Linked DNA regions of Draconibacterium halophilum. The protein of the gene in region 1 interacts with the protein of each later gene in a pairwise test. Links are inferred from orthologs where the notes say so. Each region holds a gene or a part of one and is shown on either strand. Other genes may lie near its edges. The genes, in order: G0Q07_RS18010 and G0Q07_RS18930.

What was found.
Region 2: the proteins of G0Q07_RS18010 (region 1) and G0Q07_RS18930 interact in binary tests that used the Escherichia coli proteins (3 or more experiments, as listed by UniProt). The link is inferred for Draconibacterium halophilum from one-to-one orthologs.

The regions. Positions count from the first base shown.
Region 1 is NZ_CP048409.1:4,424,043-4,433,356, reverse strand. The notes cover bases 1,118-4,043. They hold G0Q07_RS18010 (LytR/AlgR family response regulator transcription factor), read left to right. Parts: upstream 1,118-2,168; coding sequence 2,169-2,918; downstream 2,919-4,043. Other genes in these bases: G0Q07_RS18005 (VPS10 domain-containing protein), read left to right, coding at 3,186-4,043; G0Q07_RS18015 (sensor histidine kinase), read left to right, coding at 1,118-2,162. In the rest of the region: G0Q07_RS18025 (LiaF transmembrane domain-containing protein), read left to right, coding at 1-303; G0Q07_RS18020 (LiaF transmembrane domain-containing protein), read left to right, coding at 392-1,114; more of G0Q07_RS18015, read left to right, coding at 1,116-1,117; more of G0Q07_RS18005, read left to right, coding at 4,044-6,458; G0Q07_RS18000 (DUF6261 family protein), read right to left, coding at 6,790-7,530; G0Q07_RS17995 (hypothetical protein), read left to right, coding at 8,441-9,314. UniProt on the Escherichia coli protein: Member of the two-component regulatory system BtsS/BtsR, which is part of a nutrient-sensing regulatory network composed of BtsS/BtsR, the low-affinity pyruvate signaling system YpdA/YpdB and their respective target proteins, BtsT and YhjX.
Region 2 is NZ_CP048409.1:4,633,087-4,643,506, forward strand. Bases 7,371-10,257 are described here. They hold G0Q07_RS18930 (glutamate-5-semialdehyde dehydrogenase), read left to right. Parts: upstream 7,371-8,132; coding sequence 8,133-9,383; downstream 9,384-10,257. Other genes in these bases: proB (glutamate 5-kinase), read left to right, coding at 7,371-7,980; G0Q07_RS18935 (N-acetylornithine carbamoyltransferase), read left to right, coding at 9,451-10,257. Also shown: carB (carbamoyl-phosphate synthase (glutamine-hydrolyzing) large subunit), read right to left, coding at 1-9; carA (glutamine-hydrolyzing carbamoyl-phosphate synthase small subunit), read right to left, coding at 122-1,201; argR (arginine repressor), read left to right, coding at 1,422-1,907; G0Q07_RS18900 (GNAT family N-acetyltransferase), read left to right, coding at 1,917-2,576; G0Q07_RS18905 (argininosuccinate synthase), read left to right, coding at 2,658-3,851; argC (N-acetyl-gamma-glutamyl-phosphate reductase), read left to right, coding at 3,853-4,821; G0Q07_RS18915 (aspartate aminotransferase family protein), read left to right, coding at 4,892-6,028; proC (pyrroline-5-carboxylate reductase), read left to right, coding at 6,067-6,864; more of proB, read left to right, coding at 6,871-7,370; more of G0Q07_RS18935, read left to right, coding at 10,258-10,398. UniProt on the Escherichia coli protein: Catalyzes the NADPH-dependent reduction of L-glutamate 5-phosphate into L-glutamate 5-semialdehyde and phosphate. The product spontaneously undergoes cyclization to form 1-pyrroline-5-carboxylate.

The DNA.
Region 1 (9,314 bases):
TGGATATTAAAACAAACCGGTTTCTTTTTTAAGTTCCCGTTTTTAAACTTTCATGAAATATTTAGTCCGATAACAAGTGTCTTTCATGGAGTTGGGCATTTTGTTTTTTCATGGCCTGTTATTTTAATCATTATCGGAGCAGTATTAATGGCCGGTAAACGTTCGGGTGGCCTGGTGTTGCTGATTATTGGAGGCCTGTTTTTATTACCAAAACTGATTTTCATTTCAGGAGCGGCAATTGTGTTCTTGTTCCCGGTAATTTTAATTGCATTGGGAATTGCCTTAATCGCGCGTTTGTTGTAGCCCGTAGTTGCAAAAGAAAGTAAATCCGCTAAAAATTGGACAGTGTTTAGTGGATAATCAATAGTTTAGGACAGTTAAAAATTTTATCATGGATAATAAACCGGAGAATACAAACAGAAGAGCCATCCTTGGCTTATTTCTAATTGTGATAGGTTCATTGTGGATTTTCGAGCGCCTCGATCTTATTCCGTCGTTTTGGAACGATATTCTTATCTCGTGGCAAATGCTGCTAATCGGAATTGGGGTTTTCTCCATTATTGGAGGCAACAAAACTACCGGAACGGTACTTATCATTATCGGGGGATTCTTTTTGGTCCCCGAGGTAGCACACATCCCTTATGAACTGAGGCGAATTGGATGGCCGGTACTTATAATTGGAATTGGTGTAGCCATTTTAGTCACGCACTCGGGCAAACGGAGCACAATGGAGCCTCCTAATTTTCAAGCGGGAGAGCAAAAAGGTATCGAATATTTCGATGATTTTGTGATCTTTGGTGGTCGCGAAGTGTACGTAAATTCTCAAAATTTTATGGGTGGAAGAACCACTTCCATCTTTGGTGGTACTGAATATGATTTACGTCAGGCAAAACTTTCGGGTAATGGTGCCGTTATCGACACGCTTGCCTTATTTGGTGGCTGTGGTTTTAAAGTACCGCCCGACTGGACGGTAAAAAATGAAGTAACCGCTATTTTTGGTGGCTATACCGATAAACGTGGAAACTCACTAAATCAAATTGTCCCCGATGCATCGAAGACACTGGTAATAAAAGGTTTTGCAGCTTTTGGCGGTGTAGAGATTAAATACCTGTAAAATGGACTTTAAACATCCTTTTATAAAAACTCCGCGCCTGGCGATTTCATACATTGCATTTTGGCTGATTTTGGCGGTTGTGATGGTGCTGGTGGTAGTAACTGTTGGCGAAAGCGATTTTATTACCGCAATGACCGATCGTTTTGCTTACGTCGTTCTTTTCGGATTTCTGGGAGTGGCCATCTGGTATGTCATTAAATTCAGTACCCTTGAAGATAACAGTGTTGGACGCGTAATACTGGCGCATGTTATTGCCGCCACAATCATCGTATTAATTTGGTTATACATTGGTACTGTTATTACAAAGCTCATTAATCCCGGGCAGCTGCAGGAAGATAATAATTACCTGTTTACCGGAATTTACAACGGGTACTTACTTTATACCTTTAATGTGGTGTTTTTCTACGCGGTAAATTATTACCTGGCTTTTAAAGAAAAAACCAAAAACGAAACAAAATTAAAAGCGCTGGTAAAAGAGGCCGAACTGCACGCATTAAAATCGCAGATCAACCCACACTTTTTGTTTAACAGTTTGAACAGTATTTCGTCGCTAACGATGACCGATCCTGCAAAAGCACAGGAAATGGTCATCAACCTATCGCAGCTGATGCGTTATTCGCTAAAACATGACCAGCGCGAAAAAGTAACTGTTCAGCAGGAAATAAATAATAATGAGCTTTACCTGAAGATTGAAAAAGTACGTTTTGGGAAAAAGCTAAATCCCGTTTTTGCTATTGAAGAAAACTGTTCAAAGGCAGAAATTCCGAATATGATACTTCAGCCGCTGTACGAAAATGCGATAAAATATGGCGTTTACGAGGCAACGGAAACCATTGATGTAATTACCCATTGCAGATGCGATGATAATAAATTAGTGGTTACCATTAGCAATAGCTATGATAAAGATGCAGTAAGCAAGAAAGGCGAAGGAATCGGACTGCGTAATATCCGCGACCGCCTGCAGGTGATCTACGGAAACCCACATTTGCTGAAAATTGAAGATAATCAAAACGAATTTACCGTAACTTTAACCATTCCTCAAAATTAGAATAAGATGACTGAAAAATTGCGCACAATTATAGTTGAAGATGAAGAACTGGCTCGTAACCTGATGAAATCGTTTTTGGCCGACAACGAAGCTATTGAACTGATTGCTGAATGCGAAAACGGTTTTGAAGGCGTAAAACAAATCAATGACTTAAAACCCGATCTGGTTTTTCTCGATATTCAAATGCCAAAAATCACCGGTTTTGAACTGCTGGAGTTGCTCGACCACAAACCACAGATAATTTTTGCCACAGCCTACGATCAATATGCTTTAAAGGCGTTTGATTACAATGCTGCCGATTATTTGTTAAAACCATATTCGAGAGATCGTTTGGATGAAGCCATTCAGAAAGTGCTGGAGCGCATCCAAACCGAAGGAAAAGATTCGGATGTGGCCGAAAAAGTAAGTGATTTTCCAAAGGACGAATACCTCGATCGTGTGGTGGTAAAAGATCGCCACAAAATTCATATCGCCCCGGTTGATGCCGTACGTTATATCGAATCGATGGATGATTACGTAATGATCTACACTACCGAAGGCCGCTGGATGAAACAAAAAACAATGAAATATTTTGAAAGTGCGCTGAATCCGAAAAACTTTGTGCGTATCCACCGCAGTTACATTGTGAAAGTGGATGAGATTGAAGAAATTCAGCAATACGAAAAGGAATCGTACATTGTTATTCTGCACGACAAAACAAAATTAAAAGTCAGTAAAACAGGCTATAAGAATTTAAAGGGTGTGTTGAATTTTTAATCCGGATCTCAAGCTAAATTGTAGAAAATACCTCCTTAAACGTTGTTCGAATCAATAATATGTATTCGTGCTGTTTTTATACAGCAATATTTCTTCGTGCTTTGTGATTTATATCGTTTTTCACATACTATATATTTATTATTTTCATCGACTGAAAAACTAAACCTAATGGTAAGGCGTAACTGTGTCGATTTTAAAAAGACTTTACGCGTAACATTCACCGACCATTTTGTACTGATGATATCGTAAATTCAAATAAATATTTTTATGAAGAAACTCGCACTAGTTTTAACTGCTGTATTTTTATTTTCAACAGTAGCCTTTTCAAAAAAGAAAGAAGAGGAGAAAAAAGAAGAAGCCAAGCCTTTTGTTAATTCGGGACTGGTTAGTGGCCTGAAATGGCGAAATATTGGTCCGGCATGGGCAAGTGGCCGGATTGCTGATTTTGCTGTAAACCCAAACAACCACAAAGAGTATTATGTGGCTGTTGCTTCGGGTAATGTATGGAAAACCACGAACAACGGCACCACCTGGAAACCGATCTTTGATAAGTATGGTTCGTATTCAACAAGTGTAGTGGTACTCGATCCAAATAATTCCAATGTAGTTTGGGTAGGAACCGGCGAAAACAATCACCAGCGTGCACTCGGTTATGGCGATGGTGTTTATAAATCGCTCGATGGAGGTAAGTCGTTTAAAAATATGGGCCTGAAAGAAAGCCGTCAGATTGGTGGAATCGTTATTGATCCACGTAATTCCAACATTGTTTTTGTTGCTGCCGAAGGATCGGCATGGGGACCGGGCGAGGAGCGTGGCCTTTACAAAAGTACCGACGGCGGCGAAACCTGGAATAAAGTACTGGAGATTAGCGAAAACACCGGTGTAAATAATGTAGTAATGGATCCTTGTAATCCGGAAATTATGTACGCAACATCGGAGCAGCGCCGCAGAACATCATTTACAAAAATTGGTGGTGGGCCTGAATCGGCCGTATATAAAAGTACCGACGGTGGCGAGAACTGGCGAAAAATTACAAAAGGCCTGCCGGGTGTTCACCTGGGAGGAATGGGTATTGATGTATCGCCGGTTAACCCGAATTACGTGTACCTGATTGTGGAAGCTGCCGAAGATAAAGGTGGATTTTACCGCTCAACCGATAAAGGCGAAAGCTGGTCGAAAATGAGCGACTACCATTCAAGCGGTCAGTATTACAACGAAATAGTTTGCGATCCTAAAAATGTGGATAAAGTATATTCAACCGAAACAGTTTCGAAAATAACTGTTGATGGCGGAAAAACGTGGAAGAGTATCAGCACCAAGGGACGCCACGTTGACGACCATGCCATTTGGATCGACCCAACCGATACCAAACACTATATTATAGGTGGCGACGGTGGTATTTACGAAACGTGGGATGACGGAACAACTTTCGATTTTAAAGAGAATCTGCCAATAACCCAGTTCTATCGTGTTTACCTGGATGATGCAGAACCGTTTTATAATGTATATGGCGGAACACAGGATAACAATTCAATGGGCGGTCCTTCGCAAACAACCAGCCGAAGTGGTGTTACCAACGACGAATGGTATCCAACATTAGGAGGCGATGGTTTTTGGGGAGCTGTTGAGCCCGGAAATCCAAATATCGTTTATTCCGAATATCAGTATGGAAATGTGTATCGTTACGATAAAAAAAGCGGCGAAAGCTTAAGTATTAAACCGCGCGAAGGTTTAGGCGAACTAACCTACAAATGGAACTGGAACACGCCGTTGTTTATCAGTCCGCATAAAAAAACACGTTTGTACGTGGCGGCCAACAAGGTTTTTCGTAGCGACGACCGTGGTAATACCTGGGAAGTAATCAGCGATGATCTGACCGCACAAATCGATCGTACCTCAATTCCGGTTATGGGCAAATACTGGCCTGCCGAAGCTGTTGTGCGTGATGTTTCTACATCGCAATGGGGAACCATTGTTGCACTCGAGGAATCGAAAGTACAGGAAGGACTGTTGTATGCCGGAACCGACGACGGCATTATTTCAGTTACCGAAGATGGTGAAAACTGGACACAGGTAAAATCCTTTGACGGTGTGCCGGAGTTGACGATTGTAAGCGACTTGTGTGCCGACCGTTTTGATGAAAATGTGGTGTATGCCACTTTCGATAACCTGAAACGCGACGATTTTAAACCTTACGTATATAAAAGTACCGACAAAGGAAAAACGTGGACGTCTATTTCGGGCAACCTGCCGGAGAATGGATCGGTTCATACCATCGTGCAAGATTTTGTTCGCCCTGAACTATTATTTGTTGGAACCGAATTTGGCATCTACTTTACTGTTGACGGTGGCGAAAACTGGGTGCAGCTAAAATCTGGAATGCCAACCATTGCCGTGTTCGACATTGCCATTCAGGAGCGCGAAAGCGATTTGGTAGCAGCAACATTTGGCCGTGGGTTCTACATCCTCGACGATTATAGTCCGCTACGTGAAATATCTGCCGATCTTGAAAATACAGAAGCAGCTATTTTTCCCATTGAAGATGCACTGATGTTTGTACAAACCCGCGGAAAAAGCAACCAGGGAAGTACTTACTTTACAGCCAAAAATCCGGAATACGGAGCAACGTTTACGTATTACCTGAAAGAAGTACCAAAAACCCAAAGACAGCTTCGTAAAGAGGAAGAGAAAGAGTTGTTTAAGGAAGGAAAACCAATTCCGCAGCCAAGCTGGAGAGAATTGCAACTGGAAGGTCAGCAGGAAAAATCGCACCTGATATTTACCATTTACGATAACCATGGAAATGTAATCGATCAGTTCTCGAAAGCACCTTCAAAAGGCGTGAACCGTGTGAACTGGAATATGACTTACTCGGCTACGGCAAATGCGCGTATTCGCGATAAATTTAACCCGATAAGCAGTGCCGGACGTGGCATTATGGTGATGCCCGGAACCTATAAAGTAGGAATGAAATTGTGGCACGAAGGTGAGTCGACCGAACTGGTTGAGCCCGTTTCGTTTACCTGCAAGCGCCTGAATAATACCGAACTTCCGGCAGCAGATTACAACGAAAATGTGGCCTTTGCCGAAAAAGTGAATACACTGGCACTGGCCGTTGTGGGAACCAACCGAATGATTGGCGAAACCACCGAAAAAGTGGAGAAGATAAAACAAGCCATTTATGCTACGCCGGGAGCCAGCCAGGAATTAATGGATAAGGCCCGTGCAATAGGCGTGGAGTTAGAGGAATTAAACTTTAAAATGAATGGTGTACCTGCCAAAGCAAGTGGGGAAGAAGTTCCTCCGGCGCAGGTACCGCTTAACGATCGGTTGAGTGTAATTACCTACACCCACATGGGATCGACAACAGGAATTACCACTACCGAAGAGCAGGCTTACGAAATTATGAAGGTGGAATTCCCACCGGTTCTTGATGCACTGAAAAATATTGTTGAAAATAAAGTTCCGGCACTGGAAGCCGAACTCAACCGTATGAATGCACCATGGACTCCGGGCCGTTTGCCGGATTGGAAAGAGTAACCCTGGCCACGAGTCGCGAGCCATTAGCTTCGGGCTCGTCCGCCTTTTGCAAATGGGGGTGTCCCGATTATATCGTGACGGGGGATTTCAATTAAAAGATGCCATCTGTTTTAACAAGCAGGTGGCATTTTTTTCTGCTACTGCCCCTGGGGGTAACGCGGGGTATGTTTTTTCGCATTTGCAATGCCATTTAGGAGTGTCGTTAAAAACGACAGAATCGGGATCCCTCGTTGAAACGTGGGGAGAGGGTACCACTAACAAAACCGGCCCACCTAAAAAAAGGCAGGCCGGTTTCAGCTAAAACATGCGCCGGCAAGCAAAATCGTTTAGTTTATTCCGTGTCGTTGTTATTTTCTTCTTCGTCATCGCCGGTGTTGTTCTGGCTTTGTTTAGCCGCTGTGTTGGCTTCGGCAATGTATTGCGATATTTCGTCAACTACCTCGTTGATACCACGCGGGTCGTTCATCGCGAGCATCGTATTCAGAATATTTTCCAGTAGTTCGAGCGATGTTTTCAGGTCTTTAAAGGCCTTGTCATCGTTTACCGTATCGTCGGTTGAGCGGGCAGCACTTCGTTGTGCCGATGCTGCCACATAGGCCTGGTTGTCGTTATTCAACTCGGTAACCCACTGGGTAGTATTGGTGGTTGCCAGGTGAGGCTGGTTTTTGGGTTTTAGCAAGTCGGCCAGTAAACTGTTAATGGCTGCGGTTTCGGTATCGCGCGACTGGTTATATAACTTCAGGTCGTTTTTTTCGAATTCAAGCCACAGCGCTTCGCAGGCCGTACGGTAGGCTTTGTTTTGGCGGCGTAAGCCTGCTTTTATATGGTCGCGCAACGAGCGATAGGTATTATCGCGGCGTAAATCGGCTGCCGCTACAATTTCGGTAAGCGGTTGTTTAATGGTGCTGCCGATAGCCTGCAGGGCGGTTTGCAACTGGGGTTGAATACGTGTTAAAACTGTTTGCACCATTTGATGGTCGGGAAGTTGTGCACTTAATAGATTAACGATTTTTTGAACCAAAGCAGTTAATGCTGCCAGTGTGAAATAGGAGTAATAAATTTTACTAAGCATGATTAAAATATTTAAAGGTTACTTATTTTGAGACTACAATTTACGGCCATTCGTTCAGAAAGTCAATAGCTGACATAATTTTTATTGAATGTGCGCAATTAATCACAACCAGGACATCACCCTGAACTTCCTGTCTGGAAGGGCCTGACGGGGTTTCAGGGTCTTATTCTCAAGCAGCTGATTATTAGATACGAAAGATGCTGAAACGAGTTCAGCATGACGTGCTAAATACTAATTATGACGAATAACGGATATTCATATAATTTTTTTTACAAAGTATATTGTTGTTGAAAGAATTTGCTTTTATTTCTTTTCCCGACAGCTGTCGAGATGAAAACTGATGGTTTTTTTGTTGCCGACGGCTGTCGAGTTGAAAACCGATGGTTTTTTTTGTTGCCGACGCGAGAAAACAAGGTTTTAAATGATTTTTTTTGTTGCCGACGGCTGTCGAGATGAAAACTGACGGTTTTTTTTGTTGCCGACAGCTGTCGAGATGAAGACCGATGGTTTTTTTTGATGTCGACGGCAGAAAACAAGGTTTTAAATGATTTTTTTTGTTGCCGACGGCTGTCGAGTTGAAAATTGATGGTTTTTTTTGTTGTCGACAGCTGTCGAGTTCCGTTTCAACCATTATTTTCCCTCACACCGCACGGTGCCGTAAGCTTATGTTACTAGTTTTTACCACCAAACGGTTTGAAACATAAAAATTATACTTAGCTTTAGTGTACTAAAACTTTAAACCATTGAATACGCACCCTGAAATAGCAATTTACAAACGAATCATAATATGTGTTGTTATCCCTCCGTTTTGGGTGGATATCAACACTTTTTGTATCGAGATAAGGAAAATAACATCACCTGGTGTTGATATTTACTAGTTAGCAAACATTTAATGAATGTAATCCAATACATGATGGGAAAGTTTTTTAGATTGATTTTTGTTGCATTTTTGATAATATCACCAGTCTATCTGTTGGCACAAGGTCCTCAATTATCATACTATTATGATATCAACACCCAACTACCTTGGGCTTCTTGTTATTTGCAATATGAAAACGATGTCAAACAAAAAATCGCCTTTTTCCCGGTAATAAACGAAAAAACTAATAGTCCGATGGGAATTGAGAATTACTCTAAAGATGTTAATCTTGAAAGTGAACTTATCTTTTATAATGGCAGCATTACTGAGAACTTTGAATTTGATAGTATAAGAACATCAATTAAAGATAAAATTTTAGTACTCTCCGATATTTCACCTGACACATTAGATGCTGCCAAACTGACTCCTATCCTGGAAGAAAAAATAAATTATGCAATAGATAACAAGGCTTCGGGACTTATTATTATTTTGTGTAATAAAACCTATCCGTTGTATATTGTAAATATAGATAACCAAATTCCGGTCATTAACATTACGGATGCAGCAGCATTGCCCATCTTTGAGAAGGAGGGAATAGATTATAATAAGATGGTCAAAAAACAGGGTAATGATAAGCTTCCTGTACTAACGGAATTAAGAGTTAAGTTAAAGCTTAATATTGATGGAGATTTTAGTTCTAGCGAAACAAAAAATTTCAACTATAAATATTTGCCGTATTCATTTAATAAAGAAGAAATAAGTCAACAAATAAAAAGTAATGAACAATCCGTTAATTTCTTACTCAGATTATTTAAAGAATTAGATTTCAGATGGAGCAAAGAAAACATTTACTATTTTCCTAATCTTGAATCAAAAATATTTTATACAGGCTATTGGGGAATTGGGTTTAGTTGTGAGGCTGGCG
Region 2 (10,420 bases), 210 kb from region 1 along the record:
TTCTATCATGATATTTTTTTGAATTTCGAATAATGATTAAAGATTAATGATTTCCTGATCTGTTCATTTTGAATGTCCTTCGCAAATCTGAAATCGTTAATCGTCATTCTGCGGTTCAATCCTACTTCTTGCTCTCTTCGATACTTTTAATGAATTCATCAAATAAAAACTCAGTATCTACCGGGCCACTCCATGCTTCCGGGTGAAACTGCGTCGAAAAGAACGGCTTTGTTTTGTGCCTGATTCCTTCGTTGGTTCCATCGTTCACATTCGTAAATAACGGTTCCCAGTCGCTAGGCAAAGTGTCGGTTGCTACCGCAAAACCATGGTTCTGCGAAGTGATGTAACATTTATTTGTTCCTTCTAACAATACCGGCTGGTTGTGACTGCGGTGACCAAATTTCAATTTATAAGTCTCGGCTCCGGCGGCACGTGCCAACAACTGGTTACCCAGGCAAATTCCCATAATTGGCTTTTCAGTTCCCATTACATTTTTAATGTATTCAACTGTTACATCGCACTTGGCCGGGTCGCCCGGTCCGTTCGAGATAAACAATCCGTCAAACTCTTCTTTGGTATAATCGTAATCCCATGGCACGCGAATAACAGTTGCTCCACGCCTAAGCAAACAACGAAGAATGTTGTTTTTTACGCCGCAGTCTACCAGTACCACTTTGTGTTCTCCGTCTCCGTAAACCTCACGCTCCTTGCAACTTGCAACCGCTACCAGGTTTTCTTTATTCGGATCGTAAAAGTCAATTTCATCTTCAAATTCGATCTTACCTAACATCGAACCTTTCTCACGTAAAATTTTTGTTAAGGCTCTCGTATCAATATCAAACAACCCCGGCACATTGTGTTCTTTTAGCCAGTCGCTCAAACTTTTTTCTGCGTTCCAGTGGCTAAATTCAAATGAATAATCTGAGATTATCAGGCCGGAAATGTGCATTTTGTGCGATTCGTAATGCTTGTGAATACCGTTCTCTTTTTTGTTAAATGGAACGCCATAGTTTCCAATCATTGGATAGGTAGAAACCAAGATCTGCCCCGTGTACGATGGGTCAGTCAAACTCTCCGGATACCCCGTCATTGCTGTATAAAAAACTACCTCTCCGGCAACCGCTTTTTCGCTTCCGAACGATTTTCCGATAAAAACGGTACCGTCTTCAAGAGTTAATTTTGCCTGTTTTACTTTGTACATATTCCGATTTAATAATTAAAAAAAATGCGTTTGCCCTAAAATAGTTCAAACGCATTTCAGTTATTCTTTATACTTATTTTCAAATACACTTTCTCAGCCATAATGTTAAGAACATGAACTTAAAGTCATTTTCCGATGCAAAAATAGAAAATATTCTGAATTTCTTACCCATAGTTTTATAAGAATGTATATTTTTGCATTACAAATGAATATTTATTCAATGAAGAATAAAGTACAACGACAACTGGAAATACGCAAAATAATCCACCGAGGCAGCGTGCACAGCCAAGATGAGTTATTGGTTGAACTAAAACGTCGCGGATACGAGCTGACACAAGCTACCCTGTCGCGCGATTTAAAGGTTCTGCAGGTTGCAAAAGTTCCGCATCCGGCAAAAGGATATGTTTATACGATTCCTGAAAATGGCCAATTGGAGAAGGCAAATTCAGAGCACAGAAACAGGATAAATTACCTGGCTGATGGATTTAAGGATATACAGTTCTCGGGCAACCTGGCCGTTATAAGGACAGTGCCAGGATACGCCAACAGTATTGCCGCAGTAATTGATGCGACGAGCCCATGGGAAATTTTGGGGACAGTAGCCGGAGATGATACTATATTAATAATACAACGGGAAGGAATATCGAAAAATGATTTGACTGAGGCATTAATAAAAATTCTGCCAAAGCTAAACGACAAATTGTAGTTCGAAAAGATGAAGCGATTAAAAGACATAGAAGTAACTATTGCCAACGAAAAACACCTGAAGTTTATCGATGCAATTAATGATGCCATCGACAGTGCTTCGCAACAGCGCGGAACAGGTATTGCACGTCGGTCTTATGAATACCTTTCTTCAAAAATGAAGGAGGGAAAAGCAATTATTGCACTTGATGAAGAAAACTTTGCAGGATTTTGTTACGTAGAAACCTGGCAGGAAAAAGGCTTTGTTGCTAACTCGGGACTAATTGTTGCCGAAGGATACCGTGGTCTTGGATTAGCAAAAGCCATTAAGAAGAAAGCATTTGAGCTGTCGCGCAAAAAATATCCAAACTCAAAAATATTTGGTTTAACCACAGGTTTGGCCGTAATGAAAATCAACCACGAGTTGGGATATCGCCCGGTAACATTTTCGGAGTTAACATTAGACGACCAATTTTGGAAAGGCTGCGAGGGTTGTGTTAATCACGACATTTTAGAGCGTACGGGAAGAACAAAATGCCTGTGCACCGGAATGTTATACGATCCAGCCTGGGAGAAACCATCTTACGCTAACGGAAACGGAATTAGAAAACGTAGCTTGCTCGATCTTCTGCCAAAACGATTTGCGGGTGTTGCAAAAAAGAAAAACAATCAATCAGATAATAAAAAGTAGAGCGGCGGCTCGCTATTCGGCGGACAGCTACAGACTTAAGTTGAATAACAAACGCCGTCGCTCTTTTAAAGATATTGAGACATGAGTAAAAAATTGGTACTGGCATTTAGCGGAGGTTTAGACACATCGTTTTGTGTAAAATACCTGAAGGAAGAAAAAGGTTACGATGTGTACACAGCGATTGCCAACACGGGCGGATTCTCTGACGAAGAATTAAAAGTCATTGAGGAACGCGCGTTGGCGCTGGGCGCAGTTGAGCACATTACACTCGATGTGACCAACGAGTATTACGAAAAATGTATCCGCTACATGGTTTTTGGGAATGTTCTACGTAATAATACGTACCCTATTTCGGTAAGCTCCGAAAGAGCGTTTCAGGCAATTGCTATTATTGAGTATGCCAAAGAAATTGATGCAAAATACATTGCTCACGGAAGTACCGGCGCCGGAAACGATCAGATTCGTTTCGACCTTACTTTCCAGGTGTTGGCTCCTGAGATCGAGATCATCACGCCTACCCGCGACATGTTGCTTACTCGTCAGTACGAAATTGATTACCTTAAAAAATACGGTTTCGAAGCCGATTTCTCGAAAATGGAATACTCCATTAATCAGGGACTTTGGGGAACAAGCGTTGGTGGAAAAGAGACATTGACCACTAACAAAAATCTTCCTGAAGAAGCTTATCCTAGTCAATTAGAAACTACCGGTGAAAAAACTATTGAACTTGGTTTTGAAAAAGGCGAGCTGATTTCGCTCGACGGTGAATTTTATGAAAACGGCGCGGATGTAATTCGCGCACTGGAAGGCGTTGCGTCGAAATATGCCATTGGCCGCGACACACATGTTGGTGATACTATTATTGGTATTAAAGGCCGCGTTGGTTTTGAGGCTGCCGCACCGCTGATTACCATTAAAGCACACCACCTGCTGGAAAAACATACGCTTACCAAATGGCAATCGTACTGGAAAGAGCAGCTGGGCAATTGGTATGGAATGTTCTTACACGAAGCCATGTATCAGGAGCCGGTAATGCGCAACATTGAAGATTTCCTGGAATCAACACAGGAAAATGTAACCGGAAAAGTGATCGTAAAACTGAGACCTTACAATTTCGAGTTAGTAGGAATTGAATCGGAGCACGACTTAATGAATTCAGGATTTGGCCAGTATGGCGAAACTGTTGAAGAATGGACTGCCGACGATGTTAAAGGATTTACCAAAATCTTATCGAACTCACTAAAAATCTACAATAAAGTAAACGGAAATTTATAGGATGATTAAAGTTGGAATTATAGGAGGAGCCGGATACACTGCCGGAGAGCTGTTAAGAATTTTATTAAATCATCCGCAAGCAGAAATTGGTTTTGTGCAAAGCACCAGCAATGCCGGCAACCTGATTTCGGATGTACACATTGATTTGCTGGGTGAAACCGAAATCAAATTTACCGACCAAATGCCTTTTGATGAAGTGGATGTTATTTTCCTTTGCATGGGGCATGGCAAGTCGATCGAATTCATGGAGAAAAATACTTTCCCGAAATACTTAAAAATTATCGACTTAAGCCACGACTACCGGCTTAAAAGAGAAGGCAACGACTTTGTTTATGGTTTGCCTGAATTAAATCGGGAAGAAATTGAGTCATCAGAACGAATTGCCAATCCGGGTTGTTTTGCTACCGGAATTCAGCTAGCACTTTTGCCACTTGCAGCCAACGATATGTTGCAGGACGAGATTCATGTGCAAGCCATTACCGGATCAACCGGTGCCGGACAAAAACCAACCGCAACCTCGCATTTCAGCTGGAGAAGCAGCAATGTTTCGGCTTATAAAATTTTCGAGCATCAGCACGAAGGCGAGATCATCCAAAGCCTTACGCAATTGCAGCCGGGATTTGAAAAGGATTTCAATTTTGTACCGATTCGCGGAAACCATACACGGGGTATATTTGTAGCTTGTTATACAAAATTTGATGGCTCGCTTGAAGAAGCCAATGAAATTTACAAGGATTACTATGCCGATCATCCATTCGTTTTTATCACGGATAAAAATCCGGGCGTAAAACAGGTAGTAAATACCAACAAAGGCGTAATATATTTGGAAAAACACGGTAACAAACTGGTAATAATCAGCTTAACCGACAATTTAATAAAAGGCGCATCCGGACAAGCAGTTCAGAATATGAACCTGATGTTTGGCCTGGATGAAAAAACCGGACTAAGTTTAAAACCGGTAGCTTTTTAAAAGGAAAAAGTAGAACAAAAAAACAAAGGAACGACTTCTGACTCCGGTCTTCGGTCTTCCGACATAGAATATGGAATTATTTAACGTATATCCACTTTTCGACATCACTCCCGTAAAGGCAAAAGGCTGCTATGTTTGGGATGAGAACGGAAAGAAATACCTCGATCTTTACGGCGGGCACGCGGTAATTTCAATTGGGCACAGCCATCCGACTTATATCGAAAATATAAGCGATCAACTTCAGCAAATTGGGTTCTATTCCAATTCGGTTCAAAATCCATTGCAAAAGGAACTGGCTGAAAAACTAGGCAAACAATCAGGCTGCGAAGATTACCAGTTATTTCTTTGCAACTCGGGTGCCGAGGCCAACGAGAATGCACTAAAACTGGCCTCTTTCATTACCGGTAAAAAGAAAATTATCAGTTATAAAAAAGGGTTCCATGGACGTACATCTGCCGCTGTGGCCATTACCGATAATCCGAAAATTATTGCACCTGTTAACGAAACAGACAATGCGGTTATCCTGCCGTTTAACGATATTAACGCAACAGAAGAAGTTTTAAAACAAGGCGATGTGGCCGCGGTAATTGTTGAAGGAATTCAGGGAATTGGAGGGATTTACGTACCCGACACCGAATTCCTGACAAAACTGAAACAGCTGACTGAAAAATATGTGGCCGTTCTAATTCTGGATGAAATACAATCGGGTTACGGACGAAGCGGAAAATTTTTCGCCTATCAACATACCGATATAAAACCCGACATTGTCACCATGGCAAAAGGAATGGGTAACGGATTCCCGATTGGCGGCGTACTCATTCAACCGGAAATTGAGCCGTGGTTTGGCATGCTCGGAACCACTTTTGGTGGCAACCACCTGGCTTGTGCTGCTGCAATTGCAGTTCTTGATGTAATGAAAGACGAAAAACTGGTTGAGAATGCCGAAAAAGTTGGAAATTACCTGATGGATAAACTGGCGGCAATTGATGCAGAGTTTGAGATCAGAGGAGAAGGATTGATGATCGGGTTGGAATTCAAGAAACCAATTGCCGAGATTCGCAAGAAATTGCTTTTCGATTACGGTATTTTTACCGGCGTATCGGGGCAAAATATTATCAGGCTGTTGCCACCGCTCAGCCTTACAACCGAACAAGCCGACACCTTTTTAGCAGCGTTTGCAGAAGTACTTGGCTCGTTCGCTGAATAAAAAATGATTTGAAAACTACATTTTCTAAATTCGACAAAATGGAAAATAAAAAAATAGCAATAATCGGGGTAGGAAACATGGGAGGTGCCATTGCACTTGGTCTTTTAAAATCGGGCTCAGTTGAAGCAAGCAATATCTCCGTTTCCGACAGAAAAGAAGCTACGCTCAAAAAAATGAGCGACCTGGGAATTGATGCTTACGACAACAACATTGACGCAGCAAAAGACGCAGATGTGATCATCGTTGCCGTAAAACCCTATCATATTGAGGGAGTAATTAATACCCTGAAACCCATTTTGTCGCCGGAGAAGATTTTCATTTCCATTGTTGCCGGAGTTGGCATTGACGAGCTTGGAGAGATGGCTGGAAACAACATTCCAATTTTCCGGGTAATGCCAAACACCGCAATTGCTTTACAGGAATCGCTAACCTGTATTTCGGCAAATGGTAACACCGAACCATACCGCGAGTATGTAGTTGAACTGTTCGACAAACTGGGAAAAACCATCGAAATTCCGGAAGAACTTATGGCTGCTGCAACTGTACTTTCGTCGTGTGGTATTGCTTATGCGCTGCGTTATATCCGTGCTGCTATGCAAGGTGGTATCGAGATTGGTTTTAGCGCCGAAATGGCTCAGCTTATTACAGCACAAACGGTAAAAGGTGCAACCGAATTGTTACTTCAATCGGGACATCACCCTGAAAGAGAGATCGATAAAGTAACCACTCCGATGGGTGTTACTATTACCGGCCTGAACGAAATGGAACACAAAGGCTTTAGCTCTTCACTAATTCAGGGAGTTTTGGCTTCGTACAAAAAAATAAAAGACAACTAAAGAATTGTGCAGACCCGCTATAAAAAAATAACAGTAAAAGTAGGCAGCAATGTGTTGGCCAAAGCCGACGGAACGCTCAACGTGGCGCGCATTGCCCATCTGGTAGACCAAATTGCTCATTTGCAAAAAAATGGCGTTGAGGTGGTTTTGGTATCATCGGGGGCAGTTGCTGCAGGCCGTGCTGTTATGAGTAAAACAAAAAAATCGGACGCCGTATCGCAACGACAGTTATGGGCTGCACTGGGGCAGGTAAAATTAATATCGCGTTATTCTGATTTTTTCCACGAAGAAGGGTTGACCTGCGCACAGGTACTCACCACAAAGGAAAATTTTTCGAGCCGTGGACATTACCTGAACATGAAAAACTGTATTACTACATTGCTGGAAAATAAAGTGATACCAATTGTAAATGAGAATGACACCATCTCGATAACCGAGTTGATGTTTACCGACAACGACGAACTTTCAGGATTAATCGCGTCGATGGTAGATTCGGAAGCACTAATCATCCTCAGCAATATTGACGGTGTTTACACTGCACATCCGGATAGTGATGGTGCCGAATTGATAGAACACATTAGAGTTGCCGATAAAGGACCTCAGGATGCAATTTCGTCAGAACGTTCAGATTTTGGCCGCGGCGGAATGCTAACCAAATTTCGCATTGCCAAAAAAGTTGCCGGCGATGGAATTGGTGTTCACGTAGCTAACGGAACCCGATCAAATGTGCTGATAGATTTATTGGACAAATCGAAAAACCTAAAACACACTTTTTTCGTACCTAACGTCAAGCCATCGAGTGGAGTAAAAAAATGGATCGGCTATTCCGACGGTTTTGCAAAGGGACAGGTACAAATCAACGAAGGAGCAAGAAAAGCACTGCTTTCCGATAAAGCCGTTAGCTTGCTGCCGGTGGGAATTGAGAAAGTTGAAAGCGAATTCAAAAAAGGAGACCTAATTAAAATAGTAGACACAAACGGCGAACTTGTTGGCATGGGAAAAGCCTCGTACGGATCAGAAAAGATTGAAATGGGAAAACAATCCGACAAGCAAAAACCGGTAATTCATTACGATTATTTGTATTTAGAATATAAAACAAACGAAACATTAATATAGAAAAATAAAATAGCTCAGAATATCCTTTAACTTACGTTTGTCTAGCATGACAAACTACCCTTACTCCCTTTTTTTGATGCCTTAATTTTAACTTATTCTGAGCTCCCTCTCCCTCCCCCGGGAGAGGGTTTTTCGTTGAAAGACCATAAATTATGAAGATAGAACAACAGCTAAAAAAAACGCTTGATGCGTCGCGCAAATTAAACCTGGTGAATGACGACCAGGTGAAAAAAGTATTGCTGGAACTGGCACACGAAGCAAGGGCAAAATCGGTTTTTATTCTTTCGGAGAACCAAAAAGATCTGGATCGTATGGATCCGCAAGATCCAAAGTTCGACCGACTGAAATTATCGAAAGAAAGGATAGAAGGCATTGCCAGAGACATGGAAAATGTTGCTCGTCTTGAGAGCCCTGTTGGAATAACATTAAAAGAAACAGAACGTGATAATGGACTAAAAATTAAGAAAGTTTCGGTGCCTTTTGGTGTTATCGGGATAATTTACGAAGCCCGCCCCAATGTTACTTTCGACGTTTTTGCCTTGTGCCTGAAATCGGGTAACGCCTGTGTTTTAAAAGGTGGCAGCGATGCCATTTACTCCAACCAGGCTATTGTTTCTATTATACGCGATGTACTAAAGAAATTTGATTTTGACGAAAATACGGTAACACTACTTCCTGCCGGACGTGAAGAAACCAACGAAATGTTGCGTGCCCATGGCTACATCGACCTTATCATTCCTAGAGGAAGCCAGGGGCTAATAAATTTTGTACGCGAAAATGCCACCATTCCGGTAATTGAAACCGGTGCCGGAATATGCCACACTTATTTCGATGAATTTGGTGATGCCGAAAAAGGCCGCGAAATTATATTTAATGCCAAAACCCGCCGCCCATCGGTGTGTAATGCTCTCGATTGCCTGGTAATTCACGATAGTCGCCTTACCGAGTTAAACGGTTTTGCAAAAAAACTCTCGGAAGAAAAAGTAGTGATTTACGCCGACGAAAAAGCTTTCGAACAGATTCAAGCTACTTATCCAAAAGAACTGTTATTTGAAGCTACCGAAGAATCATTCGGAACAGAATTCTTATCGATGAAAATGTCGGTTAAAACAGTAGGCTCTTTCGACGAAGCATTGGACCATATTAATACACATACATCAAAACACAGTGAGGCGATTGTTACTGAAAACCAGGAGCGTATTGAAACATTCTGCAAAATGGTAGATGCTTCATCTGTATATTCAAATGCATCAACCGCTTATACCGACGGTGCCCAATTTGGACTGGGAGCTGAGATTGGCATCAGCACACAAAAATTACACGCTCGCGGGCCAATGGCACTGGAAGAATTGACCAGCTATAAATGGATAATTGAAGGAAACGGACAAGTAAGACCTAAATAAAAAATCAAAACTAAGTTTGAGGTTTAAGCTTCGTGCTTCCAACTTCGGACTTCCAACTTTTTATAACATGAAGAAATTCACATCAGTAAAAGATATTCCCAGCATTGAAAAAGCGCTGGCAACTGCATTCGAAGTAAAAAATAACAAGTTTGGATTTCAACATCTGGGGAAAAACAAAACCATGGTTTTGGTATTTTTCAACTCAAGTCTGCGTACACGTTTAAGTACCCAAAAAGCTGCCATGAACATGGGCATGAATACTATGGTGATGAACGTAAACGAAGACAGCTGGCAACTGGAATCGGAAATGGGCGTGGTTATGGACGGCAAAAATGCCGAACACCTGCGCGAAGCCATTCCTGTTATTGGTAAATATTGCGATGTGATTGGTGTACGTGCTTTTGCCAAATTCGAAAACCGTGAAGACGATTATTCGGAAAAAATACTAAGTCAGTTTGTTGAATTTGCCGATGTTCCGGTGGTGAGTATGGAAGGTGCTACGCGTCACCCATTACAAAGTTATGCCGATTTGGTAACCATTGAAGAACACAAAAAAGTAGAAAAACCAAAAGTCGTTCTAACATGGGCGCCACATCCACGTGCGTTGCCACAAGCTGTTGCCAACTCGTTTGTGGAATGGATGCGCGAAACCGACTATGAGCTGGTTGTTACACATCCGAAAGGGTACGAACTGGCACCTGAATTTATGGGCGATGCAAAAGTAGAATACGATCAGAAAAAAGCGTTTGAAGGCGCTGATTTTATTTATGCTAAGAACTGGGCTTCGTACAACGATTACGGACAGATACTTTCAAAAGATTTGAACTGGACAGTTGATGAAGCAAAAATGGCTTTAACCAACGATGCCAAATTTATGCACTGTCTTCCGGTACGCCGAAATATGGTGGTTACCGATGGTGTAATCGACAGCCCCAATTCAATTGTAGTAGACGAGGCTTACAACCGCGAAATTACAGCCCAGGCAGTGTTGAAAATGATTTTGGAAGATAAATAAGATGTTGTAGCTTTGTATCGCG